DNA from 4 places in the Enterococcus sp. AAFC-DPL-5182 genome. Region 1 is predicted to be linked to each of the others. Evidence: riboswitches for the same ligand, from Rfam matches in the RefSeq annotation. Region 1 holds a riboswitch; each other region holds the start of a gene.
The links. Region 1 has a riboswitch for magnesium ahead of AC4BB7_RS07430 (MgtC/SapB family protein). Riboswitches for the same ligand answer to the same signal wherever they lie in the genome.

Region 1 (7,823 bases):
TATCCAGTACATATAACCCTCCACACTGTATTTTTAGAATGGGACATCATCATCTGAGATTTCGATTCCTTCTTCTCCAAACCCAAAAGGATGATATTTTGACCGCTTAATTTCAATGTCTAGAAAATAAAGGTTTTGCGTTATTGATTTTGACATCTGTTCTATAATCCGTTCCCCTTTATTGGTAACATAAATATCCTCATAATTGATACTCTTTTCCTGACAAATTTCTTCTACTAGTCTTTTTAACGCTTGTGCTTGGATAACATCATCTTCCAAAATAAAAATACTCATCTTTTTTCAATCCTCGATTAATCGTCATTATACTTAATTATACAAGCTTTTATATAAAAATACAGGTCAATATCGATAAATAAAAACAAAGACAAAAATCCCATAAAGAATTTCTATCTCTGCTTTTTTTTGATAAACTCTAAATATATGACCTCTGTACTTTACAATAATTCACCAAAGCGTCTCACATAGAATTTTTTAACAATCATTACTAAAATCAAGTAACTAACTATGGTTAGACCTAACCAAGCAAAATAGTTTAATGGCAATTCAGCTAAGCCTAAACTTTGACCAAATGCCGTAAATGGTAAAATCGTTCCAATGGCAATTCCTAATGAAGTAATCGTTGTTAAAATAAATGATGCTCGACTTTGTAAAAATGGCATTTTTGGCGTCCGCAATGTATGGATTACCAAGGTTTGCGACCAAAGGGATTCTACAAACCATCCTGCGTGGAAAATCGCAATAAAGGTTGCTTGCTGTGCTGGTGCTAAGTCATGATAATTGCCGCCAACCAATTGAGGACAGATAACAAAATACATTAATAGATATGTCGTAATATCAAAGACTGAGCTAGTAGGTCCTAACCAAGTCATGAACGAACCAATTTTTGAAGCATCCCACTTCTTAGGTTGCTCCAAGTATTCATCATCAACATGATCCCATGGTATCGACATACAAGAAATATCGTAAATCAAATTCAAAAACAGCAATTGTAGCGGTAGCATCGGTAAAAAAGGTAAAAAGATACTAGCAACAACGACTGAAAACATATTACCGAAATTAGAGCTCGCTGTCATTTTGACATATTTCATGATATTCCCAAATGTCGTTCTACCTGCTAACAAGCCTCGTTCCAGAACCATCAAGTCTTTTTCTAGCAAGATGACATCCGCCGATTCCTTTGCAATATCGACAGCCGTATCGACAGAAATGCCTACATCCGATTCTTTCATAGCAGGCGCATCATTGATTCCATCCCCCATAAAACCAACCGTATGCCCTGCTTCTCTTAATACCTGAACAATTCTTGTTTTTTGTTGTGGGGTCAATTTCACAAAAATGTTATATTTTTCAGCAATCGTTTTTAATTCAAAATCGTTCATTCGTGTAATTTCATTTCCAGTGATTAACTCTTCATTGGCTAACCCCACTTGTTTACACACTGATTTTGTTACTAACGCATTGTCGCCAGTCAATACTTTGACACCGACACCATGATTTTTTAGCGCTTCTAAAGCGGCTTTCGTTGTTTCTTTTGGCGGATCAAGAAAAGCAAGGTAGCCAATCAAAACCATTTCATTTTCATCAGAAACAGAGAATTCATCAACCGTCGCAGGATTTGTTTTTTGAGAAACTGCTAATACACGTAGTCCATCTTCATTTAACTCTTCAACTGTTTTTAAAATTTCACTTTTAAGCTCTTCTGTTAACGGTGTGACTGCGCCTTGATAATCAACATAGCCTGAAATTTCTAGCATTTCTTCTACAGCGCCTTTAGTGATCATTTGCGTTTTTCCAGAAGTATCTTCGATTACAACACTCATCCGACGACGTTTAAAATCAAAGGGAATTTCGTCTACTTTACGATACTCAGAAGGATCAATCGACAGTTCTGATTTTGCTGCATCAATGATGGCAACGTCCATTAAATTTTTAAGTCCTGTTTGATAATAACTATTGAAAAAAGCATGACGTAATACACGACTATCTTCTTTCCCATCACAGTCTAAATGATATTCTAGGATAATTTTGTCTTGGGTAAGTGTCCCAGTCTTATCGGTACATAAAATATCGATCGCACCGAAATTTTGAATCGCATTTAAATTCTTTATGATAGTTCCTTTTTTCGCCATACTTGAAGCACCTTTTACAAGATTGGTCGTGACGATCATTGGCAACATTTCCGGCGTTAAACCAACTGCAACTGATAAACCAAAAAGAAAAGCTTCAAACCAATCGCCTTTTGTTAAACCATTGATCAAAAATACTGCAGGTGCCATCACTAACATAAACCGAATCAATAACCATGACGTTTTGCTAATCCCCACTTCAAAATTTGTTTGAGGATTTTTGTCAGAAACATCTTGCGCTACTTTACCGAAAAGCGTACCATCTCCCACTGAGACTACGATTCCTTCCGCGCTACCACTAATGACATTGCTACCCATAAATACGATATTTTCATACTCTGTTTCAACATTGTTTACCTTTAATTTATAGTCTGCTCTTTTTTCTACTGGATAACTCTCACCCGTCATGGCAGATTGAGAAACAAATAAATCTTTAGTTTTCGTTAGTCGTATATCCGCCGGAATCATATCCCCAGCAGATAATTTTACGATATCACCGCAAACAATTTCTTCTATCGGAAGCTCAACTGTCTTCTTCCTACGAACAACAGTTGCAGTAACCTTTACCAAATTATTCAATTTTTCTGCCGCTTGATTTGATTTAACCGATTGAATCAAGGTCATTGTTCCACTGATCAAGACCATTGCTAAAATGATCAAAACACCGACAAGATCACGATCAGCAGGTGCTGCAATCACATAATCAGTAATAAATGAAATGATCGCTAATGTAAGTAATACAATCGTAAAAGGGGTAAAGTACGCTTTGATCACTTCAAGAAACAATGGTGTTTTCTTTCCATGTGTAATAATATTTTCCCCATATTCTTCTCTAGATAGAACAGCTTGTTGATGGGTGAGGCCTCCTTTTGAAGACTTGAAATACGTTATGATATTTTCTATTGAGTTTCTTGCAAAATACTCATAAGATTGATTACTCTTTTTCGTTACTAATACTCTTTTCTCCATTTGTTTCTCCTTCTTTCTAAAGCTCTGATCAATAAAATAATGAACAACTGGCAATAAACAACCACTAATTCAATTTTACTGATTTTGTATTTTTTTAAGGAACGGACTAATGGAAAAAGAGGTGTTGTCATCGGAGGAAACTACTTAACTCTACTAGAAACAAATAGACAATAGTATCCTCATGTTTTTAACAACAGGTTTCTTTTTGCATAAGTCCTTGATCATCTGACTACTGTCATCCATTTGTTTCCATCTCCTTTAGCGTTATATGTTTGATAATTCCAAGTGTTCCAATTCTTTTTTTAGTATAAATTCTTTTTTTAAATTTTTTCAAAGTCACTTGTCCATCTGAATAGGCATGCCCCACACTTTGATAGCCAAAATGATCATAAAAACCCCAAGCTTGCTTACGACCAGTTAAAACTACAGTTTGAAAAGCCATAAGTTCTGCAATTTTTTCAGCAAATTGAAGTAATTTTTTTCCAATGCCGAATCCTTGATAGTCTTCGTTGATGGCCACTTGTTTGATTTGTGCTATTGTTTGGCTCTTTTTTGAAAGAAGTAAGGTTCCTACAACAATCCCATCGATCATCGCTGCTACATGGGTATCCTTTTCTTCATTTAAAGGTAGATCCTTGATCCATTCTTTACCAGCACTTGTTTTTAGCAACTTGTTTCTTAAGTCTATTCCTGCCCAATATTCTTCACTGTTCCAATTTACGATTTTCACCATCACTGTTTTACCATGTTGATTCCTCCGTTCTTTTAATTGTTTAGTTGATTGATTTCAATAACTTCTGAAAACTGAGATAATTCTGAAGTGATCGCATTTACCGCAAGTGTCCCATTTCTTATTGCTTCGATTTCCAAAAATAGTCGTATTTTTTTTCCTGCTAGATCAGTACATGAGAACTTAGTGAAGGTTAAACAATATTTATCTAACAACTGAATAATCTCTGTTCTAAGCATGACCTCACTAGTATTGCTTGCAATAACAGAAAGATAATGGATCGATTCTGTTTGTTCCTCTTCTTTTTGCACGGTATAGTCATCTATTTTGAAAGATAAATTTCTTAGCAAAATATTGACTAGCATTAGAGCAACTGCACAAATAACTCCTTCAATCACAAATCCAGCTCCAATCATGCTGCCAACAGCTGCTGAACACCATAAGGTTGCTGCTGTATTGATACCAGTCACACTAAATCCTTCTCTTAAAATCACTCCTCCAGCAAGAAATCCAATTCCACTGACTACTTGGGCTGCTATTCGAGTCGGACTACTATCGTCTTGGATCAAAGTAGACAATGAAACAAATTGGCAAGCACCAAATGTGACTAAGGTCATCGTTCTCATCCCAGCTAATTTTTTTCGCCATTGCCTTTCTGCACCGATGATCATTCCTGCAAAAATACTTGCGATAATATTGATTAAAAATTCATAGGTTTGCCCCTTTCTTAGATTTGAGGTTAGGTGGAAACTTTTTTCGAGACGAAAACTACATCTCTTTCGCCGTTCTCTAAGTACTGTTCATCATCTGCTCTGGCCTTTAATTCTTTAAGCCCTAACTCTTTGACAGTGATGAGATTGAAACGTGGTGGAGTGATTCAGTATTAAGGTTACTTCTCTCTCTTCGTTCGCCAAGTACTGTTCATCATCTACTCTGTCCTTTGGCCAGTCGTAGTGATTCACAGCAAAAAACCTTCCGCCAAAACTCAGCGGAAGGTCATAAATAAGCGCACAAAAAAAAGCCTGCATGATCTAGTCGTTGAGTTTTGGCACTATACAACGTAAAAAGCAGAGCTTTTAGCTACCTTATGAAAAGCCTTGTAATCGACAATCCCTGTTCTACCCATTGGCATCTCTCGATGTTTTTGGGCAGTAGCCTGTGTTTGTATAGGAGCCTCACCTAACAAATCTATTTAATTATCTTACAGGTGACACTATACCATCCTTATAAAACAACTGTCAACATTTTTTTATTTATTTCAAAAAAATATTTCTAATTTAAGAATAAAAAAACAAACTACCGACGTTACAAAAGAGAACGTCGGTCAACTTATACTTGTTAAATTTTTTCAACTTTGATGACTGCATTTCCAGCTACTTGAGGTGGGATCGACATCGTCATTGCAGGTAATCCAACTAATGTAAATTGAATTTTATCTCCTTTTTTCAACTCATTGCTTGTGATTCCATCCGCGAATTGATCTTTTGATACATTCAGAATAACACCATCATTTTTCATCATACCAATAATTTTTTTAGGATCTTCGATTGCCTCAACTTCCTTTAAAACTAGACGGGTCGAGTGGTCTACAGTTTCATTTTCTTTTGCGTCCTCACCTAAAACTGCTGTAAATATTGATTTTGCTTGTTCATTGTCATTTGATGTTTCATCCGTAGCTTTATTTTGCTTACTACTCATAGCTGTCTCTTCACTTCCCTTTGGCGAATTTTGCTTATTTTTTGCACATGCACCTAAAGAAACCAACGTTAAAATTGTTAGTATTGTTAGTACTCTTTTCTTCATAAGGATCTCCTCCAATACTGATACTTTATTATAAGATATGCTACTACTTTCAGTCCATTACCATCCTCCCCTTAAAAAAGAAAAAAAGCAGGGAGGAAACTCTAAGAGTCACATCCCTGCCTTATATCAGCGGGCGCAAAAGCACCTCAACCATTTCTACGATCATTACCTGACATTGTTATCTCTTGCGCTAAATAACGAATACGTTCCATGATTCGACGGGCCTTCAACGGCTCTTGTTCACCACGTTGCGTCACAGATAAATGTTTTTCTAGGTCTTTTAAATCAAGGTTTGAAGAAAAAAATGTCACTAATTGTTCTTGCATTCGATATTGTAAAATAACGCTTAGCACGTCATCTCGAATCCAAGAAGTCATTGATTCTGCACCAAGGTCATCGATCATTAAAACAGGTGATTTTTTGACTGCATCCAATTTAGGACCGACCATATCTTTACCGATTGCCTGTTTCATTTCGACTGTAAAAGTTGGAAAATGAACAATTGTTGTAACAAAACCACGTTCGGCTAAGCTGTTAGCAATTGCACCTAGCAAAAAGGATTTACCAACCCCAAAGGTTCCTTGTAAATAAAGCCCTTTGTGAAATTCTTTTGGATTTGACGTATACTCGTTTAAAAATTTCATTGTTTCTGCCATCGCTTGAGCACGCCCTTGCGATGCTGTATCAAATCTACTTAAGCTTGCTTCTCGTACATCTTTTGGCATATCCATTGCACGAACTCTTTTACGAATCTCGTCTTCTTTTTGCTTAGCGATCAGCGCTTCTGTCGGCACGTAGGTGACATCAATATAATGGAAATTTAAGGTTAGTTTAGGTTCGTATCCAGGGGCGATCATTGTTGGGTCATTCAACTGATACTTGCGTTTTTCTTGAACAAATTCATATAATTTTGAATAACTCTTCCGAATATCATCATCTGTTAATCGGTCACGATTTTCCTGAATAAACGTTTGGACATCTGTATCTTTCAATACAACCTCAACTAGCTCATTGTATCGCTCATTCATATCTCTGCTTTGAATGATTTTTGACATTTCTTTCCCTACATCTTCCATTAATTGCCACCTCCTTTACTCAAGAAATCTTGAATTTCTTTATCTAGCCTTGCTTGTTCCTCTTTTGATAATTTTTGTTCTTCTACTGGGTTTTCTACCCAATCTGGTAACGTCTCTTGACGAATCGGCCGATTATTTTGACCATAACGTTGTCTTGTTTGTTTTTGTTCCTTGCCTTTTTTAGCGATTTCACGTACATGTTCAATGGCCTTTTCTGGTGAGAAAATACCACTTTGCGCCCATTCATTGGCAATTCGATTCACGTAATCAGCTTTCAGTGTAGGCTGTTTTTGGATATTGTAGACGTAATTGATTAAAACATTGATCACACTGTTAGGCAATCCAGATTTACTCACTAAATATTTGACTAGCGAACGTTCTTGGGGCGTTGTGTACCCACCGCGTTCGTTTTTTAAAGCTTCCAAATAATTTAGAGGGAAATTTTTTTCACTATCCATGATCATTTGAATATCTTGTGTCGAAAAACCGTTCATTTTTAATGAATTATAACGGTACGTTTGTTGATCTTCAGCAGATAAATCAACAGAATCATTTTTTTGAAACTCACTAGTTTTTTGTTTTTTATCTGGGTCATAAGTTCGATAGACCGCTCTTTCAAAGTCTTTGATATCAATCTTGCTTGTATAATAGTCAAATGATTTAGAGCAAAAATCGATCATATCCAATTCAGTGATTCCAAATAAATTGTGAAAAACAAAGACTTCTTCTTTGAATCCATTACTATTATCCGGCAGCTTAATTCCTAATTTTTCGATTCCTTGAAGAAAGTACGACCAGTCAAAACTTTCATTAACTGCACTTACTGTTTGTGCAGGGCGTGGATCGATAAAAGATTGCTCCATTCTGCTTAACTGTTCACTATGAGATAGAATTTGCTCCTCTTTGAAAACATAAGCATCTTTAAATCCAACTGAAACTTCCGCATAACCAGTTAAGTTTACAAATGTTGGTTGAAACCGTTCAAATAATTTGTCTAATTTTCTTTGTCCCACACTATTCAAAAGTGTCAACGACAGAACTTCATCTTTAAAAAAACGTTCAGCAGTTTCAGGGTGATTTAAACGATACATGAAATGC
Region 2 (7,823 bases), 680 kb from region 1:
CCAGCTTCGCCCATATGACGTTTGATTGATGCAATTGTATGTGGGTTTGTCACTGCTTGACGTTTTGCCACTTCACCAACTTGGATTTCGCCATTTTTAAATGATACTACTGAAGGTGTTGTACGGTTACCTTCTGGGTTTGCAATGATTTTTGCTTCTCCGCCTTCTAATACTGCAACTGCTGAGTTTGTAGTTCCTAAGTCAATACCAATAATTTTACTCATAATTAATGATCTCCTATCTTCTATTTTAATTTTTTCAATTTATATTATGCAAACATTCCTTGTTATTGTGCAACAACAACCATGCTTGCTCGTAAAACGCGGTCATGTAATTTATATCCTTTTTGTAGGACTTCAACGATTGTATCTGCAGGTGTTTCATCACTTGCTGGAATCGTTTGAACTGCTTGATGTAAATTAGGATCGAATACTTCACCCATTGTTGGAATTTCTTCAATACCCTCTTCTTTCAGTGCAGCTTGTACACTTTCAAGAACCATCGAAATACCTTTTTTCAAGCTTGCGCCTTGCTCATCATCGACTTCGATTGCCATCGCACGTTCTAAATTATCAAGCGAAGGCAATAATTTTTTACCTAAGTCTTGCGATCGGTAACGAACAAGCAATTCACGTTCATTTTTAAAACGGTTGCTCATATTGGCAATTTCAGCTCGAGCTCTTAGGAATTTATCTTCCATTTCTGATAGTTCAGCTTGAGCATTTTCTAATTCTGTCATTTCAGCTTCTACTTCTGAAACTCCTGAATCATCGATAGCTTCCATGCGTTCTTCCTGTAATTCTTCATTTGTTTCCTCTTTATTACTCACTCTGGCAACTTCCCTTCTCATTTCCGTAGAATTAATAGAATTCTATATTTAAACTTTTAGCTTATTCATCAAGAAAACGATAATAAGCACCAAGCTTTGTAGCTAGTTCATGGCGAAAAACATCCACTAAACCAAACATTTTTGAATACGGCATACTAGTCGGACCTAATAAAGCAATCGTTCCTTTACCGTGACCGGATACTTCATACGTTGCAGTGATCATACTCATATTATCCAGCAGATCGTTGCCTATTTCCGAACCGATCCGAATCGCTATTTGAGTATCTGTCTTTTCATCTGTCGTCAACAAATGTGTAAGTGCATCTGTATTTTGCATAAAAGAATAGACAGATTTTAATTGATCGATATCTTGTTTCATCCCGAAATCTAAAACATTCATGCGCCCGCTGACAAATACTTTTTCTTCAAAAGCATGACCTAACATTGCATCGAATAAATTCATCATCCCTTCAGGCGTTTGAAAATAACGATGTAAAATCATCGGAATTTCCGTCCTTAATCGATGATAAACAGTCAATAGCGGTTGTCCTACAAGTTTATCATTGATGATTTGGGTCATCTTCTCTAGATCTTGGCTAGATACAGATGACGGAATCGCAAAGACCTGACTTTCCACATTGCCTTTATCTGTAACGATCACAGCAATAATCTGGCGATCATTTAAAGGAACGATACGAAAACCTGTCAATTTCCGTTCTTTCACTTCTGGTCCTAACGAAAATGCTGTATAGCTAGTCAAATCTGAAAGGATCTCAGCCGATTGTTCAATGATATCATTGATTTCATGAAATTCTTTGCCAAAAGAACGACGAATCGTTTCTAACTCATCACGTTCAACTTCAGCCGGCCTTAGTAAATGATCCACGTAATAACGATAACCATCCATTGAAGGAATTCTACCAGACGAAGAATGTGTCTTTAATAATAATCCATGTTCTTCTAAAGCTTTCATATCATTACGAATCGTTGCAGAACTTGATTTAATTCCTTCTTCCATCAATTTCTTTGATCCTACAGGAGTTCCTGTATTTGTGTATCCCTGGATGATAAGTCGCAAAATATTCTTTTGTCTTTCCGTTATCATAGTTACCACCCTTCATTAGCACTCATGGCATCTAAGTGCTAATACAATTATTAATATATCAACATCTTGTATAATTGTCAAGAGAAAAACACACTTTTTTAGCACTCTTTATCATCGAGTGCTAAACGATGATAAAAAAAAAGCACTAGAGGGTTTTTATTCAAAAACAGCTCTGTACTTTTTCTTTTTTATTCTTTGTCGATTAGAAACTCTTCGAAAACATCATTTCCAACAAATAAGCCTTTTTCGGAAAGTTGAATAGACGTATCATCTTCCAATAATAACCCCTTTTCAATCAATTTAGGGATCTTTTCTTTATAAACTTGCTCTAACGTAACACCAAATTTTTCTTTAAATTGCGCTTTAGAGACACCATCTTTTTTGCGCAATCCTAAGAAAAGTTGCTCTTCCATCTGATTATTCAATGTTAGTATCTCTTTTTCAACAGTTGGTAACTGATCATCACGTAAAGGTTTTAGGTAATGCTGAATTGGTCCGTGATTTCGATAGCGAGTATGTCCTAAATAGCCACTTGCTCCAGCGCCAAACCCATAATAGTGTTCATTATCCCAGTAAATCAAATTATGCTGACTTTCTTTGCCTTTTAATGCGAAGTTACTCACTTCATACTGATGTCTGCCGCCTTTTTCCATTGCGATGATCGTTTCTTCAAACATTTGGGCTTCAACTTCTTGATCTGGTAACTGTAGGCGCCCTTGACGAACCCAATTCATAAACATTGTTTTATTTTCTAAAATTAGTGAGTACAATGAATAGTGAGGTAAATCAAGTTCGATCGCACGTTTCAACGTATCCCGGAATCCTTCAAGTGTTTGTCCAGGCAAAGCATAGATCAAATCGATACTTACATTTGAAAAATTTTCTTTTTCCAAAAATTTCATCGTTTCGTACACATCTTCAGCTGTATGTTTTCTTCCAATTTTCTTCAACAATTGATTATCAAAAGTTTGTACGCCCATAGACAAGCGGTTCACACCATATTCTTTCATTACATGTAATTTTTCCTGTGTTAAATCTCCAGGGTTAGCTTCCACTGTAAATTCATTTTTAGGATCAAAAGGGAGTAAGTTTCGTACACCTTCTAATAAAACTGCTAATTGATTCGCCGATAACGATGTAGGTGTTCCCCCTCCAATGTAAATTGTTTTGGTATCATTGCTTGGATAGTGCTCTTTCGTTAATCGGATTTCTTTTAAAAGACTTTGAATATATTCATCTACAGGTTGTCCTTCTAAAAAAACTTTATTGAAGTCACAGTAGTAACAGATATGTTCGCAAAACGGAATATGTATATATGCTGAGGTGCTATTAGAATTGTTTTTCAATTTATTTCTTCCTCCACTTTAGAGTGTCTTGCTATTTTACATCATATAGAAGACGTCTCTTATCTTACCACACTCAATGATAAAATGTTTTAATTTGCTTCATAATTTCCCGCTTTTTCATTCTTCCGCTCCCCTTTTAAAAGTAATGACACTATACAATAAAGACAGACACTTTGATATCTCCCGCGAAATCAAAGTGTCTGATATTTGATAGAATAGCCCAGTTAAAACTCTGTATTTTCTGACTAGAGTAATTCTTGATATTTTCTTATATATATTTTCTTGATCACTGTTACTAAGAGTAAATACGCAATGATTGTTGGAATCAAGTAAAAAAAGTAATTTCCTGGAAGTGGTGCAAAACCAATACTTGCTCCTAAATTCGTAAACGGCAAAATTGTTCCAATTAAAATTCCAACTGAAGTGACGAGCGTCAAGATGCCTGAAGCTCTACTTTGAAGGAATGGTATTTTTGGCGTTCTCAATATATGAAGTACCAACATTTGTGACCATAAAGACTCAATAAACCAACCTGCATGGAAAATAGCGATAAATAAGAGTTTCTGATCGGCTGCTAATGAGAAAAATCCACCGCCTAAGATAGTTGGACAAATAATAAAATACATAAATAGATAAGTAACGATATCAAAAACAGAACTTGTCGGTCCAAACCATTTCATGAATGAACCAATTGATTTGGCTTCCCACTTCTTAGGCTTTTCGACATACTCTTTATCCACGTTATCCCACGGAACCGACATGCAAGATGTATCGTAAATCAAATTCAAAAATAGTGATTGAATCGGCGCAACTGGTAAAAATGGTAAAAAAATACTCGCAGGAATAACAGAAAATACATTCCCGAAATTTGAACTTGCTGTCATTTTGATATACTTCATTGTATTACTAAAGACTTTGCGTCCAGAAATAATCCCCTGTTCTAAAACCATTAAGTCTTTTTGCAGCAAAATCACATCAGCCGATTCTTTTGCAATATCAACTGCCGTATCTACAGAAATTCCAACATCAGAGACTTTCATAGCTCCTGCGTCATTGATTCCATCCCCCATGAAGCCAACTGTTTGTTCATTTTTCTTCAACGCTTTAACAATTTTTGTTTTTTGATCAGGTGTTACTTTTGTAAAAATAGTATATTTATTGACCATCTGTTCTAGTTCTGATTCAGATAATTTAGAAATTGCTGAACCATCGATCATTTTTTCAGTCCCCAGACCAACTTCTTTACAAACTGAACGTGTTACTAATTCATTATCACCTGTTAGAATTTTTACAGAAACTCCGTTACTTTTTAATGCTTGAATAGCAGCAGCAGCCGTTTCTTTAGGAGGATCTAGAAAAGCGAGATACCCTTGTAAAATCAGTTCCTGTTCATCTGCAACAGAATAGTCATCTAATTGATTGTTGACTTTTTTATCTGCGATCGCTAAGACTCTCAGACCATCTTCATTTAATTCCTTCACTGTTTTCAATACTTGTTTTTTTATTTTTGGTGTGATCGGAACAACATCTCCAGCCTGATTGATATGAGAGCATGCTTGTAGCATTTCTTCAACTGCTCCTTTAGTAATCAAAAAGCTTTGATTCGATCTTCTATTTTTAATAACAACACTCATTCTTCTACGATTAAAGTCGAAAGGAATTTCATCAATTTTAAAATAATCTTCTTCATCGATAGATAACTCTTTCGATGATGCTTCAATAATTGCCTTATCGATTAAATTACGCAGACCAGTTTGGAAATAACTATTTAAAAAAGCAGAACGCAATACTTCCCGATCTTCTTGGCATGAGGTATTGTAATGATATTCTAAAATGACCTTGTCTTGTGTCAGGGTGCCAGTTTTATCCGTACATAAAATATCCATGGCACCAAAATTTTGAATCGCGTTGACGTTTTTCATGATCGTTCCTTCTTTTGCCATATCCCTAGAACCTTTGACCAAATTAGTCGTAACGATCATTGGCAGCATTTCTGGTGTAAGCCCTACAGCCGTTGCAATAGCAAACATTAAGGCTTCACCCCAATCGCCTTTTGTGATTCCGTTGATCAAAAATACTGCTGGCGTAATCACCATCATAAAACGAATCAATAACCATGTCGTTTTGTTTACACCTAATTCAAAGCTTGTTTTTTTCTCATCATCTGCAACATCTTGTGCAATTTTTCCAAAGAGTGTATTATCCCCAACCCGAACAGCTACACCAACACCACTGCCGCTAACGACATTGCTGCCTAAAAACAATAAATTATCAAAATCTGTTTGGTTATTATTATTTGTAGAAGTAACATTTTTGACTTTTTTTTCAACTGGAAAACTTTCTCCTGTCATCGCTGATTGTGAAACGAATAAGTCCTTCGCATGAATCAACCGCAAATCTGCAGGAATCATGTCTCCTGCTGCAAGATTAACTAAGTCACCACAAACAACTTCGTCCACAGGTATTTCCATTTCTTTATTTTCTCTGGTAACAGTCGCTGTGATCTGAATCATATTTTGTAATTTACTGACTGCATTACTTGATTTCACTGATTGAACTAAAGTCATAGTGCCGCTTAACAAAACCATGACCACCATAATCAAAACCCCAGTAATGTCTTTCTCACTTGGTTCAGCATACACATATTCAGTAAAAAACGAGATAGTTGCTAGTATCATCAATACAACAGTAAATGGTGTGACATAGGATTTTATCACAGTATAAATAAAGGACTTTTTTTTATTATCTGTAATTTTATTTATACCGAATTTTTCTTTTGAGTGTTGAACTTCTCGGGCTTTCAAGCCATCCCACGAAGAGGAAAAGCTTTCTAAAACTTTATCGATAGATAAATTCGCTATCTTTTGATAAGCTTTTTCATGGATCATGTTCTTCATTTCTTTTTGCATCTAGATTATCCTCTTTTCTTTTAGTTGATCTCTGGCTTATCGAACTATCTTCTGGCACCGTCACCACATCCTTTCCACACAAAAAAGCGCACTGAAAACTCAGCCCGCTTTGCCGTGAGTCTCCATAATCGTTGAGTTTTGGCACTATACAACGTAAAAAGCCCAAGCTTTTAGCTACCTTAAGAAAAGCCTTAATTCGACAGTTCCTGTTCTACCCATTGGCGTCTCTCGACATTTTTGGGCAGTAGCCTGTGTTTGTATAGGAGCCTCGCCTAACAAGAAGAATTACACTGTTATTCTAATGAATTATGCCTTACATTTATAGACAAAAAAAACGATACCTGTATAACTTTTTTTGAATGTAATTTTTTCGCCATCTTCCTTTTTAAATCATTTATAAAAAAGAATACTTCTATGACAAAAAAGAAATAGTTTATTCAGTTCATTTTATTTACTATATTTGTATAAACGAATCTCCCAAGTTCGTTTATGTAACATCCATACTCCTTTTTACAAAGTAAGCTCTGATGGATCCCACTTCGGCTTTCCCCCGTAGTGGGATTTATATTTCCAAAGTTCATTGTTCAAATTTCATAAAAAAGAATAGCACTATAAATAAAACAGAATGGCTCTATTGGCCAAAGAAAATTATACTAAACTAAGAAACAACCTATTCACTAATTGTTCACTATTCCCTATCAGTAAGCTAATACTGATAAAAGTCCTTTTAATTGGTCGGCTATTACCAATTAAAAGGGCTCTTTTCCTTTATAGAAAACAGTCATTATTTCAAAATAAAAAAATACTATTAATTTTTTGTATATTTTTTGAAAAAAATGACTATTTCATCTCAAATTATTTTATCTTGAAGAGAACCAGCATTTATTTTCAACAGAGTAAAGGAGATGAGCAAATGAAATTAAAACAATTAGACTATTTTTTAGCATTATGCAAAAACAAAAGCTTTACAAAAACATCAGAGGAATTAGGTATTTCTCAGCCTTATTTAAGCACACATATTCGAGAATTAGAGCAGGAGCTAAACGCCCAACTGATAACGAGAGATTACGGCAATAACACCTTAACGCCTGAGGGTCTTGTTTTAAAAAAAAGAGGGGAGAAAATTTTTCAAGAATTTGAAATGGCTGTCACAGAAATCAATTTACTTGTCCATACTGGAGAAACAGCAACCATCAAAATCGGAACAAATTTAGCTGACACTGACTATTTGATTGCAAAAATGCTAACAGACTTTCACCGAAAATATCCATTAGCCTCTATTGATTATGGCTATTACGACAACCTTGAAATAGCTCTGGAAAATAAAGAAATCGATATAGCAGTCGGTATTCTATCAGAAGAGAATTCTAAAATAGCAAGTAGTTTGATTTTTTCAGAATCTTACGTTGTTTTCATTAGCAAAAAAAATCAACTATCTTATCTAAACGAATTGTCAGTAGAGCATTTACTGCAAACCCCTTTAATAAATTATTCAAAACAAATCTATGAAAAGAACATAATTAAAACTTGGATAGAAATAAACCATCCTGAACTTAAAGATAATCAATGTTACGAACTACCTTCAACAATCTCAATATTGAATTTAGTCGATCAAGACTTTGGCGTGGCATTTC
Region 3 (7,823 bases), 710 kb from region 1:
CGACTAATATCAAAAGAAAGACAGGCAAGAGAAGGGCGTAATTCACTGGTTCGTTTTTGGTATTTAACATTTTTCTCATGCCATACCTCCCTGTTGCCTAGTGGTTTCTCTAATCTCTGTAGCGCGGGCATTCAAAGCGATGCCAAGCGTAATACTCAGTATCAGTAAGCTAGATCCACCATAACTGATGAAGGGGAAGGTCAATCCAGTCATTGGAATAAAACCTAACAAACTACCTACATTTACAGCGACTTGAAGTAAAAGCAACATTCCGCAACCAATATAAAGATAAGAGTAATAAAGATTTTTTGATCTTATTGCAAGTAAGAATAAGTGAGCAACCATAAAAAATACTAAAAATAAAATCCCTAAAGAAAAAATCAAGCCCAACTCTTCGATACAAATAGCAAAAATAAAATCTGTATCAGGAGCTGGAAGGAAGCCTTTTTTCTGAATACTATTGCCTAATCCTAATCCCCAAAAACCGCCATTATGCATAGCATAGTAGGCATTTGACGTTTGAAATCCTTTACCAGTTGGATCGATAAAAGGGTTTTGCATCACTTCAAAACGTGTCACTAAATACCCGAATTTTTGTGGCATCCAATTTGTTGGAATCGACAATAAAAGAACTGTTCCTAACCGTTTTATCGCAACAAAACCAATTAAAGCTATCGACATAAACCAAGGAGAAAGTCCACTAGATAAAAACAAGACTAAAACAAGAATGAAAATCATTGATGCTCCAGCGATATTCGGCTGCAAAGCCACAAAAAACATAAAGAAAATAGCGACTAGCAGTGAGCGTTTATGATCCTTGAATCTAAATGGGACAAGTGTGTCCGTTTTAGCTAAATTGGAAGCCAAATAAAGAACGATTACTAAAGGAACTAACTCAGATGGTTGAAACAAAAGCACCCCCAAGTTTATCCAACGCTTGGCGCCGCCAACACTGGTCCCTATAAACGGTAAAGCGATAATGGATAGGAAGGTCATGGTCAAAATAAAATACATCATTTTAGGTTTACGAAGAACCGCCAAGTTAATTCGATAAACAAAACTCATACAAACGATACTAAAAAGAAAATACATGGTTTGCTTGATTGCTTTACTAGAAGTTCCAAGATCACTATCTAATAGTTGATAAGAACTTGAACTATAGACCATTAGAATGCCAATGACGCATAAGATAAAATAAGGGATCAGAATATAAAAGTCTAAATAATGCATCTTTGAGAATCTCTTCATTTGTTTCATTTTGCAGCTCCATCACTCAAGAAGCTATGAATGGCTTCTTGGTTTTGTTTCTCGTCTATTTCTAATACACTGCCTGCATCAGTGTAATCGTTAAATGACCAGCTCCCTTTAACTGGTACAGATAATGTTTCAAGACTTTTTACGTTCCCTGTTAGAAAATCTTTTGCCAAGTCTACTAGAAGGTCAGTAGGAATATTTGTATCTAAGTAACCGACAGCTTCACCAGCAATTTTTGGAAGTTGTAAGAAGGAAACGGCATCTTTAGATTGTTTTGCCAGGGCGTCCATGACCTGTTGTTGTCTTCTTACACGACCAAAGTCACCTTCTTCGTCCATTCTAAAACGAGCATACTGTAACAATGTATTACCATCCATGGTTTGTTTGCCTTTTTTGATGTCGACATTGTCTAAATTGATATCTTTTTCCGCATCGATCTCAATCCCTTTTGGATAAAGCTCATTGATCAACCGAATAAAATTATTAAAATCAGCTGAAATATAATAATTGATTGGTAATCCAAAAGAGTCATTAAGGACTTTTCTAGTTAATTCTGCTCCACCATAGGCATAAGCTGCATTGATTTTTTCTAATCCATGACCAGGTATTGATACATAAGAATCTCTCATGATTGAGACTAATTTTGGTTGTTTAGTTTCACTATTATAGTGGGCGACCATCAAAGTATCTGCGCGTCCGCCATCTTCATCATCTTCACGACCATCATCACCAATTAACATAATCGTGATTTCTTTCATATTTGTCTGTTGATCACCAGAAAAATTAGTATTTTTGCTCTTGTTCACTTGAGATTGAGCTATTTTTTTCCCGTTATGAAAATTGATTGCCGTGTAACTCCCGATTCCTGTAAAAATCAAGAGAACAAAAAGAATCATACAAATTAAAAATTTCATTCCTGTTTTCATTTTTTATTCCTCGCTAATCATTTTAATTGATCATCAAATAAAGTTTGGCTTTAGGAATTGATTTAGATGGGGGATAAAAAAGTCTATTTACTAAAAATAATGAATCACAGTAAATTCGAAATAAAAGAAGAATCTCTATACCATGTCATTATGAAGAGACATTTTCTTCTTCGATTTGTATATCCACCTCCAAAAAATTAAGAATTCTGTCAACATTATTTATCAAAACAAAAAACCTCCGCTTAGAATAACTCAGCGAAGGGGGATTGATTTCAGCACAAATAGAGCTTTTCATCATTCTCATCGTTGAGTTTTAGCACTATGAAACGTAAAAAGCAGAGCTTTTAGCTACTTTGTGAAAAGCCTTAATTCGACAATTCCTGTCCTACCCATTACTGTCTTTCGACATTTTTGAGCAGTAGCCTGTGTTTCCATAGGAGCCTCACCTAACAAGTTATTCAGATCGCTCTAAATATAGTGAATATCACTAGTAAAGTCAACTAGATAAGTATTAAGTTTTTCATAATAAGTCTAGTCCTGGATAGAGTAACGATTTTTGATCTATCGTTGAACTAGTAGGGAAACAAGCGTTGGAAAACTCGTCCATTTATACGTTTAGCCTAAATATTTTCTTTATTTTTTCTTAAACTTATATTGATATGGAGAATAAGTAAACAAGGAATATAAAAAATTGATTACAGTTTTGTTTTAGCAAACAAATCATTAAACAAATAAAAGATCGCATGCTATAATAACGAAGTGATACAGGTTGATTAACTGTACTATTGTGATGAACGATTTTGTATTTTTTTTTAATATTCACCCTTTTGTATAAGTGATTTTGAAATTATGTAACATTATTTGAAAGGTAGTGTAACAGATGGTGGGAAAAAGTAGAAATGGTGCTGAAGTGATTGTAGAAAGTTTAAAAAATCATCGTGTCGATTATGTATTTGGGATTCCAGGAGCAAAAATTGACGGTTTGTTTGATGCTTTAGTCGATGATGGACCTGAATTGATAGTAACGCGTCATGAGCAAAATGCTGCCTTTATGGCGGCAGCGGTGGGACGATTGACTGGAAATCCAGGAGTAGTAGTTGCGACAAGTGGTCCAGGTGCAAGTAATTTAGCAACTGGATTAGTTACGGCTACGGCAGAAGGTGATCCGGTATTGGCAATAGGCGGTCAAGTGAAACGTAGAGATTTACTAAAATTAACGCATCAAAGTATGAATAATGCTGCTTTATTTGAACCGATCACTAAGTACAGTGCGGAAATTCAAGATCCAGAGACTATTTCGGAAGTTCTAGCAAATGCTTACCGATTGGCAAAGTCTTCGAAAAAAGGAGCTAGTTTTATCAGTATTCCTCAAGATGTTGTCGATGGCGCAGTAAAATCCGTAGGCATCAAACCTTTGAGTGATCCAAAAATTGGTTCAGCTTCATCAGAGGATATTCAATATCTTTCAAAATTAATTCAAGCAGCAGAGTTGCCTGTATTGCTTATTGGGATGAGAGCCTCTACAGATAAAGAAGCTAAAGCGATCCGTGCAATCGTTGAGAAGACCAAAATCCCAGTTGTTGAAACGTTTCAAGCAGCGGGGGTGATTTCTAGAGAATTAGAGGACCATTTCTTTGGACGAATCGGATTATTCCGTAACCAACCAGGTGACATGTTGTTAAAACGTAGTGACTTAGTCATTGCTGTGGGATATGATCCAATTGAGTATGAGGCTAGAAATTGGAATGCTGAAGGAGAGGCAAAAATCATCGTGATCGATGATACTCCAGCTGAAATCGACCAATACTTCCAGCCCGAACGAGAGTTGATTGGGGATATTGCAGAAACATTAACAGTGCTTTTGCCTAGTATTGAAGCTAAAATAGTATCAGAGAAAGCGATCGATTATTTAAATACATTACATGAAAGATTAGTGGAACGAGATGATGTGAAAGAACGAGTAGACAATGGTTTGCTGCACCCTTTGGAGGTCATTGAAACACTGCAAAGTATTGTCACTGATGAAATGACGGTCACTGTTGACGTGGGCAGCCACTATATTTGGATGGCGCGTCATTTTAGAAGTTATCAACCACGACATTTACTTTTTAGCAATGGTATGCAAACACTAGGGGTGGCGCTGCCTTGGGCTGTTTCAGCGGCACTGGTTCGTCCAAATACACAAATAGTATCAGTTTCTGGTGATGGTGGATTCTTGTTTTCAGCTCAAGATCTTGAAACAGCTGTGCGTAAAAAGTTGAATATCATTCATTTGATTTGGAATGATGGACGTTACAACATGGTCGAATTTCAAGAACAGCTAAAATATCATAGAGTTTCTGGTGTTGATTTTGGACCGGTTGATTTTGTGAAATACGCTGAAGCATTTGGTGCAACAGGGGTAAGAGTCAAGAATGTAGAAGAGTTGAGGGCAGCTATTTTAAATGGAATCAAAACGGAAGGTCCGGTAGTTATTGATATTCCAATTGATTATCAAGACAATGAAAAACTTGGTGAAACAATTTTGCCAGATCAGTTTTATTAGAAGGGTGAGAATAATGACAAAAGAAGCAGTCTTATATCAGCACGGGACATTAGGAGCTTTAATGGCAGGCTTGATGGATGGTACTGAAACAATTGCTAATATTTTGAAAAGAGGCGATTTTGGCATTGGCACATTATCTGGTCTAGATGGCGAATTGATTATTTTAAATGGGAAAGCCTATCAAGGCCGAGAAGATGGCGCACTGATTGTGATAGATGAGCAACAGGAAACGCCGTATGCTGCCGTAACTACTTTTAAACCGATCATTACTTTTTCGGTGAACAAGATTATAACTAATTTTGATATCAATAGATTGGTCCGTGAGCATTTGAAGAGTGAAAATCTTTTTCATGCAATCAAAATTCATGGTCAGTTCAAAAAAGTCCATATTCGCGCGATGCCTAAGCAAGAAAAACCTTATAAACGTTTAGTTGAAGTGTCCAAAGAACAACCTGAATTTATTAAAGAAGATTTGGCAGGAACTGTTGTGGGCTTTTTTACACCTGAATTATTTCAAGGTGTTGCAGCGGCAGATTTTCATTTACATTTTATTGATGATGAGCAGACTTTTGGTGGACATTTAATGGATTTTGAGTTGGAGTCCGGGATAGTTGAAATTGAACCAATGGATTCCTTGTTGCAGCATTTTCCTAAAAATGATGAAACGTTTATTCACACAGCGATTGACTACGCTGATCTAGACAAAGAAATTCAAGAAGCAGAATAGCAAAACGCCTAAGACAGTATCTCAATTTGTCTTAGGCGTGTTTCTATTTAGCGGCTATTTTTTTTGCTTTTTCCGTATTTGCAAAATGAAGTTTTACGTATTTACTTAATAATTCCATTCCACCTTTAGCTAAAACTTTAGCAGCAATTTTATCGGAAACAGTTCCAGCCCCAGAAGGGACCTTCATGCCTAATTCTTTAGACTCTTTATCTAATTCTTCCAAAAAGGCCGCGCGACTAATAATTGAAGCTGCAGCAACTGCTACGTGGTATTGTTCACCTTTCGTGATAAAGTACAACTTTTCACTGACCTGATTTTGCTCACTTCGTACATATTTTCTGTAGTTTGCTTCAGGTGTAAACTGATCGATTAAAATCGCTTCGGGTTTGATTGGTGCGATCTCATTTAATAGTAAATGGATTGCTTGATTATGAAGTGCGACTTTCATATGAACAGCATTGTACTTGGGTTGAATCTGATTGTATTTTTCTGGTTCAACAATTAGTAATCTATATGGAATCAGTTCTTTGATGACTTTTGAAAGTTCTATGATTTGAGGATCGGTAAGTTCCTTCGAATCTCTTACACCAAGAGCTTTCAATTTTGTGACCATTGTTTTATCAACATAGGCTGCGCAAACTGTCACTGGACCGAAATAACTACCATTGCCGACTTCATCGCTGCCTAAGACAGAAAGTTGGCTGAAATTAGCTGGAAGTGTGTTTGCCTTCTTTGAAGTGGTAGAGTTTGTTCCTTTGCTCTGGGTCGGGTTTCCCCATTTAGCAGCAGCGTTTTGCGCATCAGGCCCTTGAAACATGACTTTACCAGAAGTGTAGGCCGTGATCGTTGTATTGCCAACTTTCGCAACGAATTCAGAATAAGGTACATTCCTATTCAAAAGATTTCTCTCGTAAAAGGACTTCATTTTTTTTATATTCTCTTTGGTCACTTTGATTACTTGTATTTGAGACATGGTGGTGCTCCTTTCGAATCTTCTTATCTATAGTAAAACAAAAGAATGGAAAAGTGAAGTGAGGAGCGGATAGTTTTTTATCGCTTATTTTCTTTTCGATTTTTTTGACTATAACAGTAGACAATTAAGTGATAGAAAAATCAAGTTCTCTATAACTATATATTCTAATTGGAAAAACAAAATAATATTTTTTGTATATAACATATGTACATTTGTTATAAATAAAGTATAATAAAAATGAAATAAATATATAATGTCTGTGTTTATTTATAAAAAGTTTATTTAAGGGTGGAGTTAGATAAGAAGGGAGATATAGATTAGAACAAAGTTATTTTTTATTTCAAAGGAGAATATTTATTAAAATAGGAATGAATGGGGTTGTTTTTATGGGAAATTCAAATGATACGGTGAAGAATTCACTGTTAGGAAAAATTAAAAAAAGGAAAGCAAAAGTTGGCGTTGTTGGATTAGGCTATGTAGGTTTACCACTTGCGATGGAATTTGTAGCTGCGGGGTTTGAGGTTATAGGAATTGATATTGATCCAGACAAAGTTTCTAGCTTAAATAATGGAAAGTCACATATTTTAGATGTTTCAGCTTCCATTTTAATAGAAGGAATAGAACAAGGAAGTTTTCGAGCAACGACAGATTTTAGCGTTATTTCATCATTGGATGCTGTGAGTGTTTGTGTACCAACACCACTTAATGAAAATCAAGAGCCTGATACGAGCTTTTTAACGTTTACAGCCGAAAAACTAGAACTTTATATGAAAACACCACTAATTATATCGTTGGAAAGCACAACCTATCCAGGGACGACACGAGAACTATTTGCTGAACGTTTTGAAGCAGCCAAAAAACGCTTAGATAAAGATTATTTTCTTTGCTTTTCTCCAGAACGAGTTGATCCAGGTAATACCAAGTTTCAGACTAAGAATATACCTAAGGTAATTGGTGGAATGACGAATATAAGTTCAGAACTAGGAGAAGCCTTGTACAGCGCTATACTGGATGAAGTCATTGTAGTGAGTTCACCTGAGACAGCTGAGATGAGTAAATTACTTGAAAATACATTCCGAAGTGTCAACATTGCTTTTATCAATGAAATGGCTTTGATGTGTGAAAGGATGGATCTTGATATTTGGGAGACCATTGATGCTGCCGCAACAAAACCTTTTGGATTTATGCCGTTTTACCCAGGACCAGGTGTTGGGGGACATTGCATCCCGCTTGACCCAATGTACTTACACTGGAAAGGAAAACAAAATCGATTTTTCAACAAGTTTATTGAAACATCACAAGAAATCAATATGAACATGCCTTATCGTGTTGTAGAAAAAATTCGAGATGCTTTAAATGCTCAAGGGAGATCATTAAAAAAATCTCAGGTTTTATTAG
Region 4 (7,823 bases), 660 kb from region 1:
TGTGATTCTTTTGCTACAGCCTCAGATTCAGCAGCAGTTTGAATCATCTTCAAGCCATCACGCAACCACTGAACGGCAGAACCTGCTACAAAAATACTTCCTTCTAAAGCATAATACACTTTGCCATTGATCCCATAACCGATTGTTGTTAATAAATTATTATCAGAAAGCTGAGGTTTTTCACCTGTATTCATCACGATAAAGGAGCCTGTACCATACGTATTTTTTACCATGCCAGGTTCAAAAGCCATTTGTCCAAACAACGCTGCTTGTTGGTCTCCTGCCATACCTGAAATAGGAATTTCACTGCCATAGAAATGATAATTTTTCGTCAATCCATACACTTCTGAATTCGATGTCGCTTTCGGCAGCATTACGCGTGGAATATTCAGAATATCTAAAATATCTTGATCCCAATCTAGATCATGAATATTGAATAACATCGTACGACTTGCATTGGAATAATCTGTTACATGAGTTTCTCCGCCAGTCAATTTCCAAACCAACCAAGTATCGATCGTGCCAAATAATAGCTCGCCTTTTTCAGCTCTTTCTTGTGCCCCTTCTACATTATCTAAAATCCAGCGAACCTTCGTTGCTGAAAAATAAGCATCTACGATCAATCCCGTTTTTTCATGGATCATGTCACCATGTCCGTCTTCTTTTAATTGATCTGCAATCGGTGAAGACTGACGCGATTGCCAAACGATTGCATTATAAATCGGTAATCCTGTTAATTTGTCCCAAACAACCGTTGTTTCACGTTGGTTGGTAATACCGATTCCGGCGATATCAGAAGGTTTGACACCTGACTCGATCAAAGCACCTGCGATAACTGACTGAACGGAATTCCAAATTTCATTTGCGTTATGTTCTACCCAACCAGCTTTAGGAAAAATTTGCGTAAATTCTTTTTGAGAACTGCCAATGTTATTCCCTTTTTTATCAAAAATAATTGCTCTTGAACTTGTTGTTCCTTGGTCGATCGCCATGATATACTTTTGTTCTGTCATTGTTGATTCCTCCTAATGTTTAAAATCCGAAGTGTTAGCCCATTTCATTAGATCAAATAAAAACATAATAGACACAAACTCTCTCTTTTTCCTCAGAAACTAGCTACAATTTGAAAACGCTTTATATTTCATGTATTTATAATATACGCAAATGCTTTTATAAAAACGTCATCTTTTTTTTTATTTCAAAAATAAATGAAAGTTTTTCTGAATAAGCCCATCCTACTAATGAAAAAGCCAAAAATAAAATAGCGAACTATCTTTGTTTTCGGCTTTTTCCCCTTAACTCATCTTTTATTGTGCAGTTCTCGAATCTTCATTCTGATTTGATTGATATCATAAGACGATCCCAGTTCTGAAAGCACATAAACTTCTTTAGCAGAACGGTAGTAACTGGGCTGCATGATATTTGTGATCATCAGATCGTAGGTCATTTTCGAATCGTAAGGCTCAATGGTCAGACCATTTAAATTTTTCAAGCTCAAGACCAATACCTGAGTCATTACTTCTTTATACAAATGATCCATCTTCAAATCAATTCCGATTCGAGTTTCACCGACAATTTCAAAATCAATGATTGCAAGAACACTAAGATACTTAACAAGCGACCATTCATGTAAACTATTGCCTTTTTCATAACGTTCTCCAAAACATTCCAAACTCCTGTCTAAAAGGGTATGAGAAAACTCCGCCAATTGATGACTGGACAAATTCTGTTCCTTTTGCCAAATATTTTCCCGATCAAACAGCTCTAGCTCTCCTTTGAAAAAGTAAAGCCGACTATGAATCTGAGAGAAATAATAAAAAATCTTCTTCTCAAGGTTCGGGAAAAATTTTTGTGGACGATAATACAAAATCACATGCTCTAAGACAAACGTATCCGCTAGTGATGTTGGTGTACGTCTTCCTCGAATCAAACTATAATCAGCAAAATCAGATTCCGCCAAAACCGACATACTTGTTAAAAAGATAAAATGCAGTAAGCTTTCTTCTTCATCGATTTCAAGAGGATATCGACTAAAGAACCGTAAAACAAAAGAACGAACTGTTTTAAAAAAAGGATCTTGTTCATATACTTGACTTTTGCTGTATAATTCTTTAAATGTTTTTGGCTGTACTACGATTCTTTTCTTACTGATCGTCAACCACAAACTGATTTTTAATTTACTATGCTCTTCAAAAGTAAGAGTCAACGCTTTTTCTAGTGCTTCAATGATCCTCAGATTTTGAACGGTCAATGTTTTTTCCTGATGAACTTCATAAGGTGTCAAAAACCAATAAATTTGAAAATAAAAATAACGAATCTGCAACTCTTCCCCTTTTAATTGACCATTGCGGATTTTAAGATCGAATTCTTTGAGTAACAAATTTAACTCTTTGATTTTTCTGAATAAAGAAGACTCGCTGATCATAAATTTAGTCGTCAACTGAGCAATCGTAAATTCACGATAATGAAATAAATAATCAATCAACTGAAACTTGATCGATGCTCGAACATAATCTTCTATAACCTTACTAATAGAAAACTGATCTGACATATGGATCGCCACCCATTGCCCGTCATAAAACAGTGAGCAGTCTTTTTCGTATGGTTTCAAATAATAGCCTAGCTCTTTTAAATCACTTTCAAAAGAAGCTTTTGACACTCCTGAATAATCCAATAACTCAGTATCCTTGATCCGGCCACCAGCTAAGATCACCTTCTTTAAAATCCCAATTTCTCTTGCTTCTTTTTTGTCTAATAAGGCTTCAATCTTCATCCGCTTCACTCCACAAACCTTCAAAACCTAGCTGGTTCGTGATATCTATCACGTTGGAATAATAAGGATGATATAAAAAATCTTTTTGATAAAAAGTTTCTAAGGTTTGCCCCGTTTGGATTCCAAGTGCCAATGTATTGATTTTCTCCAAGATATCCGCTTTTGAAACCAATTGCGCCCCTAATAGTTTATGACTTTCTTTTTCATAAATAATTTTACCGAAAATTGTTTCACTACCAGAAAATAAAGAGCTTTTTTGCTGAACATGAGCAACCGAAATAGGCTGGTCATGAAATAATCCTTCTGCTTCCGTCAATCCTGTACTCGCTATATAATAGTCCACAAGTTTTGTCCCGATCGTTCGAATTGAGCCGACAAATGGCGTAGTTGCTTCTACAAGGTTTTGAGCAACAACTAGTCCCGTTCTTACGGCATTGTTCACTAATGGGATGTAAATTGATTCATTAGATAAACTGTAAGGCACTTGAATACAATCACCGATCGCAAAAATATCTGCTTGGGACGTTTGCAAATACTCATTCACAAAAACGGTCTGATCCGTGTGTGTTCTGATGTGTTCATCTAAATAAGCTAAGTCAGGGCGAACATTCATCGCAAAAATGGCACTATCACATATTAATTCAGACTTTTTTGTTTCGATCAAAAGACCTTCGTCCGTATCCATGACTTTTTCTACGGTTTCATCAAAATGAAACACAACACCACGAGCAACCATTTCAGCTTGTACTGGTCGAATCATTTCTTCATCGAAATACTTAAAGAGCAAATAATCCATTCGCTCAAACAGATGTACTTCTTTGCCTTTTTTTAGCAACGTATCTGCTGCTTCTCCGCCAATTTGACCACCGCCGATCAGTGCTACTTTATTACTATTTTCTAAGTGGTTGATCGCATCCAACACCCCTGGTAAAAATTTATATTTTAAAACTTTTTCTGAATCACTACCGAGAATTTTCTGCGACCACTGACTTGAACCTGTTGCTAAAATCAATTTATCAAATGACATAAAAAAGTCTTCATCCTGTTTTTCATATTTGATGATATGCTGTTTTGAGTCCATGCCAACTACTTTTGCACTCATCAGCAAAGTAATCTCGTTGTCGATCAATTGTTGTTCCGAAATAAACTGAGCCGTTTCGATCGGATCGATCCTCTCATTAAAATAAAGATTGATACCTCCCGATAAGTAGCCGATGGTTTGTTGTTTCTCGATTAAATGGATTTCAGCTGTGGGATATTTTTTTCTGATCGCTAAAGCAGCTGATACTCCAGCAAATGAAGCACCGATGATTACGACTTTCACAGTAAAACCTTCTTTCTAAGTAAACCGTTTTCCTAAAGAATAGCATACCCCTGCTCTTAACGCATAGAAATAAGCTGATATATTTCATATCAAAAAAAATCTGTCTGCTCAGTATAAAAAGAGCAGACAGATCACGTTCACTTGTATGATTCCATTTTACTTATCTTTCATAAAATCTTGAATTGCTTGAGCATTTTTTTGTTCATCAAGTTCGATCACGCTTCCTGATTCCGTATAATCATTAAAATTCCATGATCCTTCTACTGGAACTGAAAGTGATTTTAAGGGCTTCACTTTTCCAGAAAGAAAATCCTTCGCCAAATCGATCAATAAACTTGTTGGTACATTTGTATCGATTTTGCCGACCATTTTCCCAGCAACTTGAGGAAGTTCCCAGACTGGAATCAAATCTTTAGATTGCTCAACTAGCGCATCCATCACTTGCTGCTGGCGTCTGATTCGACCAAAATCGCCTTCTTCATCCATTCTAAAACGAGCATACTGCAATAAACTATTCCCATGCAAGGTTTGCTTTCCTTTCAGAATATCCACACCATCTAAGTTAATATCTTTTTCAGCATCGATCGTTACCCCTTTTGGATAAAGTTCATCAATGATGTCACTAAATTCTTTAAAGTCCATGACAACATAATAATTGATCGGTAAATCAAAGTTGGTTTTCAAGACATCTTTTGTCATTTGTGCGCCGCCATATGCATAGGCTGCATTTATTTTATCTTGCCCGCCATCAGGGAACGTTACATAGCTATCCCTCATGATTGAAATCAATTTAGGCTGTTTGGTTTTCCCATCATAGTGAGCGACCATCAACGTATCTGAGCGTCCTTGGTCTTCATCATCATCTCTAGAATCATTCCCAACGACCATGACCGTTAGCTCTTTGTCACTCGTTTGTTCATCACCCGTAAAATTTTGGTTCTTATTAGGAAGTTTTGATTCACTCTCCTCTTTGGCTGTTTGGAAGGAAATCGCCGCATAACAGCCTGCGCTTACAATCACCAGCAGAATTGATAACAGGGTAATAATCATTATTTTTACAGATTTTTTCATTGTTTATTCCTTTCTACAGCTCTATTCATTTCTTGGATAAAAGAAAAATCCCCGCACCAAGAAAACTCAGCGAAGGGATTAGATTACAAAGTTTAAATACATGACATTCGCCACTTACTTATAACTTACCATGATCTTCTCTTCGTTGAGTTTTAGCACTATATAACGTAAAAAGCATTGCTTTTAGCTACTTTGGAAAACGCCTTAATTCGACGAATTCTGTCCTACCCGTGCCTGTCTTTCGACATTTCTGAGCAGTAGCCTATGTTTATATAGGAGCCTCACCTAACAAGTATTTAATTCATTTTAAACTATAAGCGTATCGTATCACAAAGTCAAATTAAATTTTATATAAGAGACTCACTTTTACAACTATGTTATTTAATTGAAAGTACATTACATCTAAAGCTACATTAGATACCCAACATAATAAACAAATATTCCAAACTAAAAAATCTTTACATTTTCTTAAATAATAGCTATTTTCTATCAAATCGTAACTTTCCATAGACAGACAAGGGTTTATCTGTTTCAATGTTTAAAGAACCTAACATTGGGAGGATAAATATGGAAAATTTTTTAGAGAAACAACAAGAATTCTTTTTCAGCTTTTTAACAGATAGTATCGATAATTTTCTATTAGATCATTCTGATGATACCTTTTATGTATTTGCTTTAGACTGCACTATTTATGAAGAAGGTGAAATCAACCTTTACTTTAATACCGTAGACCTTTGGCAAGAAACAACCGATTATTATACAAGTAAAGGTCATACTTCATCACAGTTAGAAGAAATGAAATATAATGCTCGTGACTGGGATGAAAATCAACGTTTTGCCACTCTTCATCTATTTGACGATTGGGTGGAAGACGAACAAGATATCGAAACAGTTCTTGACTGGCTTTGTAAGCAAATAGTGCTCTTAACGGATAGTGAATCATTCGAGCGTATTCCTAAAACAGAAGATTTCAAGGTATTGGTTTACGATCATGGTGAAAATCCATCTGACTCACAAGAAAGATTTGAAAAAATCGGAATGTCTGAACTTTTTCAAATAGAATAATAAAAAAGCCTAACTTTTGGGTCTCACAACAGATTGCAAAAGCAGGCTTTTCTATTTTCTTGAAGTTTGTCTTCACCAGCTAAAAAGAAAATGCTAACTCTTCCAAATTAAAAAGTGTTACCAGAATTTCATTTACTTTCTCTGCTAATTTTTTCTCATCTCTGATCTGATCATTTGTTTCGATCTTTGTTGCCTCATTTGAATAAGTCAGAAAATCATATTCTTCTTTAAGTGTGATTTGATAATCAGCTTTTTTATATAATGTATAATCATCAATCTCATCCATTTGATATTCGCGTTTGTAACCATTTTTTAACACAATCGCATTTAGCAACGTGTTGACCGTCAAAGCTTCTAAGAGAACTGTTTCTTCATCTAATTTCAATGTATAATTTTCATCTTCAATAATGCCGCAAGCATTACAGCCTCCATCTAATAAGTTGACCGTTCTAGTGATTATCGCTTTTTTCATCTGTACAACTCCTTCCTTCTATTTCTAAACACATTATATCAAAATCAAAACGCTAATGAGACACTATTTTTCCTAAAAAAAATCATTACACACAAATAAGGCTTTTTTTAAATAAAATAAATAGTAAATGACGATAATAACAAATATATTTTAAACATTATGAGAAATTACTCATATATATTTACTTTATATTTACTTTAGATAATAATATAGACAAGCTACTGTTCATAAAACAGTAGCAAAAAAGAGGAGGTATTTTTTATGAAATTTTTTAAAGGTATGATGGTTGCAGGTTTAGCAATCAGTTTATGTTCTGCTAGTTTAGCAACAGTATCAAGCTCAGCAGATGCTGCAACAGTGGTGGAGTCAAATTACAATAAGACAGTTACTTTATTTAATAAAGCGGACATCTTAGCGTACACAGGTTTATCATTAACTAGTTCAAATGTATCATCTGTTTATAATGAATTAGTTAAAGCAAGTACATGGGAAGCTGCAGGTTATAGTTCATCACAAGCAGCTGTGATTGCAAGAGATTTTGGTAGAAACTATTACAAATCAGTAAACCTATTGCAAAAAATGACTTATCAAAATGATTTACATCTTAAAGTTATTTTAATCACTAAAGGCTATGTAAAAGCAGAATTTGGTTTACAATCATACTATGTTCCAGAAGCGCCAGTTACTCCAGAAAAACCTGAAGAACCTGAAGTTCCTGAAACTCCTGAAGTACCAGAAACGCCCGTTACTCCTGAAAAACCAGAAACACCTGCTGAACAATCTGATTTGAAAAAATTAGAAATTCAAATTAAGTATACTACTGGACAACAAATTCAATTACAATATCAAGTGAATTCTAACGGCACGATCAAAGCTCAATACCAAGATAAATCAAACAAAGTTCAACTACAAGGTAGTGCAGCTGAAGAAAAAATCGAAGGAATCATCGCTGGCTTAGACTTGAAAAATGGTAGTGAAAAAGAAATTACTTCACACATTTTAAACAAATTGGGTCGTGGTTCAAGCTACAAACAATTCCAATATCAAGCTCAATTTAACGACAATAAACAAGTTAAATTTAAACTTAAATAAGCAATAGAATAATCAATCATCAAAAT

Region 2: another riboswitch for magnesium. It lies ahead of mgtA (magnesium-translocating P-type ATPase); the one in region 1 lies ahead of AC4BB7_RS07430 (MgtC/SapB family protein).
Region 3: another riboswitch for magnesium. It lies ahead of AC4BB7_RS10845 (LCP family protein); the one in region 1 lies ahead of AC4BB7_RS07430 (MgtC/SapB family protein).
Region 4: another riboswitch for magnesium. It lies ahead of AC4BB7_RS04435 (LCP family protein); the one in region 1 lies ahead of AC4BB7_RS07430 (MgtC/SapB family protein).

What each region holds. Positions count from the first base shown of each region.
Region 1 is NZ_CM177101.1:1,614,654-1,622,476, reverse strand. It holds gene AC4BB7_RS07445 (response regulator) at 34-294, opposite strand; gene mgtA (magnesium-translocating P-type ATPase) at 456-3,116, opposite strand; gene AC4BB7_RS07435 (GNAT family N-acetyltransferase) at 3,352-3,849, opposite strand; gene AC4BB7_RS07430 (MgtC/SapB family protein) at 3,882-4,529, opposite strand; M-box (ykoK) riboswitch at 4,870-5,040, opposite strand; gene AC4BB7_RS07425 (hypothetical protein) at 5,185-5,649, opposite strand; gene dnaI (primosomal protein DnaI) at 5,796-6,725, opposite strand; gene AC4BB7_RS07415 (replication initiation and membrane attachment family protein) at 6,725-7,823, opposite strand, start outside.
Region 2 is NZ_CM177101.1:2,299,210-2,307,032, forward strand. It holds gene dnaK (molecular chaperone DnaK) at 1-224, opposite strand, end outside; gene grpE (nucleotide exchange factor GrpE) at 287-829, opposite strand; gene hrcA (heat-inducible transcriptional repressor HrcA) at 891-1,934, opposite strand; gene hemW (radical SAM family heme chaperone HemW) at 2,123-3,280, opposite strand; gene mgtA (magnesium-translocating P-type ATPase) at 3,526-6,189, opposite strand; M-box (ykoK) riboswitch at 6,306-6,476, opposite strand; gene AC4BB7_RS10755 (LysR family transcriptional regulator) at 7,103-7,823, shown strand, end outside.
Region 3 is NZ_CM177101.1:2,321,581-2,329,403, reverse strand. It holds gene AC4BB7_RS10855 (FtsW/RodA/SpoVE family cell cycle protein) at 1-79, opposite strand, end outside; gene AC4BB7_RS10850 (FtsW/RodA/SpoVE family cell cycle protein) at 76-1,257, opposite strand; gene AC4BB7_RS10845 (LCP family protein) at 1,254-2,180, opposite strand; M-box (ykoK) riboswitch at 2,472-2,641, opposite strand; gene alsS (acetolactate synthase AlsS) at 3,061-4,725, shown strand; gene budA (acetolactate decarboxylase) at 4,739-5,452, shown strand; gene rnhC (ribonuclease HIII) at 5,496-6,425, opposite strand; gene AC4BB7_RS10825 (nucleotide sugar dehydrogenase) at 6,812-7,823, shown strand, end outside.
Region 4 is NZ_CM177101.1:956,585-964,407, reverse strand. It holds gene glpK (glycerol kinase GlpK) at 1-1,013, opposite strand, end outside; gene AC4BB7_RS04445 (helix-turn-helix domain-containing protein) at 1,301-2,773, opposite strand; gene AC4BB7_RS04440 (FAD-dependent oxidoreductase) at 2,763-4,097, opposite strand; gene AC4BB7_RS04435 (LCP family protein) at 4,254-5,168, opposite strand; M-box (ykoK) riboswitch at 5,300-5,468, opposite strand; gene AC4BB7_RS04430 (hypothetical protein) at 5,736-6,233, shown strand; gene AC4BB7_RS04425 (DUF4809 family protein) at 6,313-6,705, opposite strand; gene AC4BB7_RS04420 (YusW family protein) at 6,967-7,797, shown strand.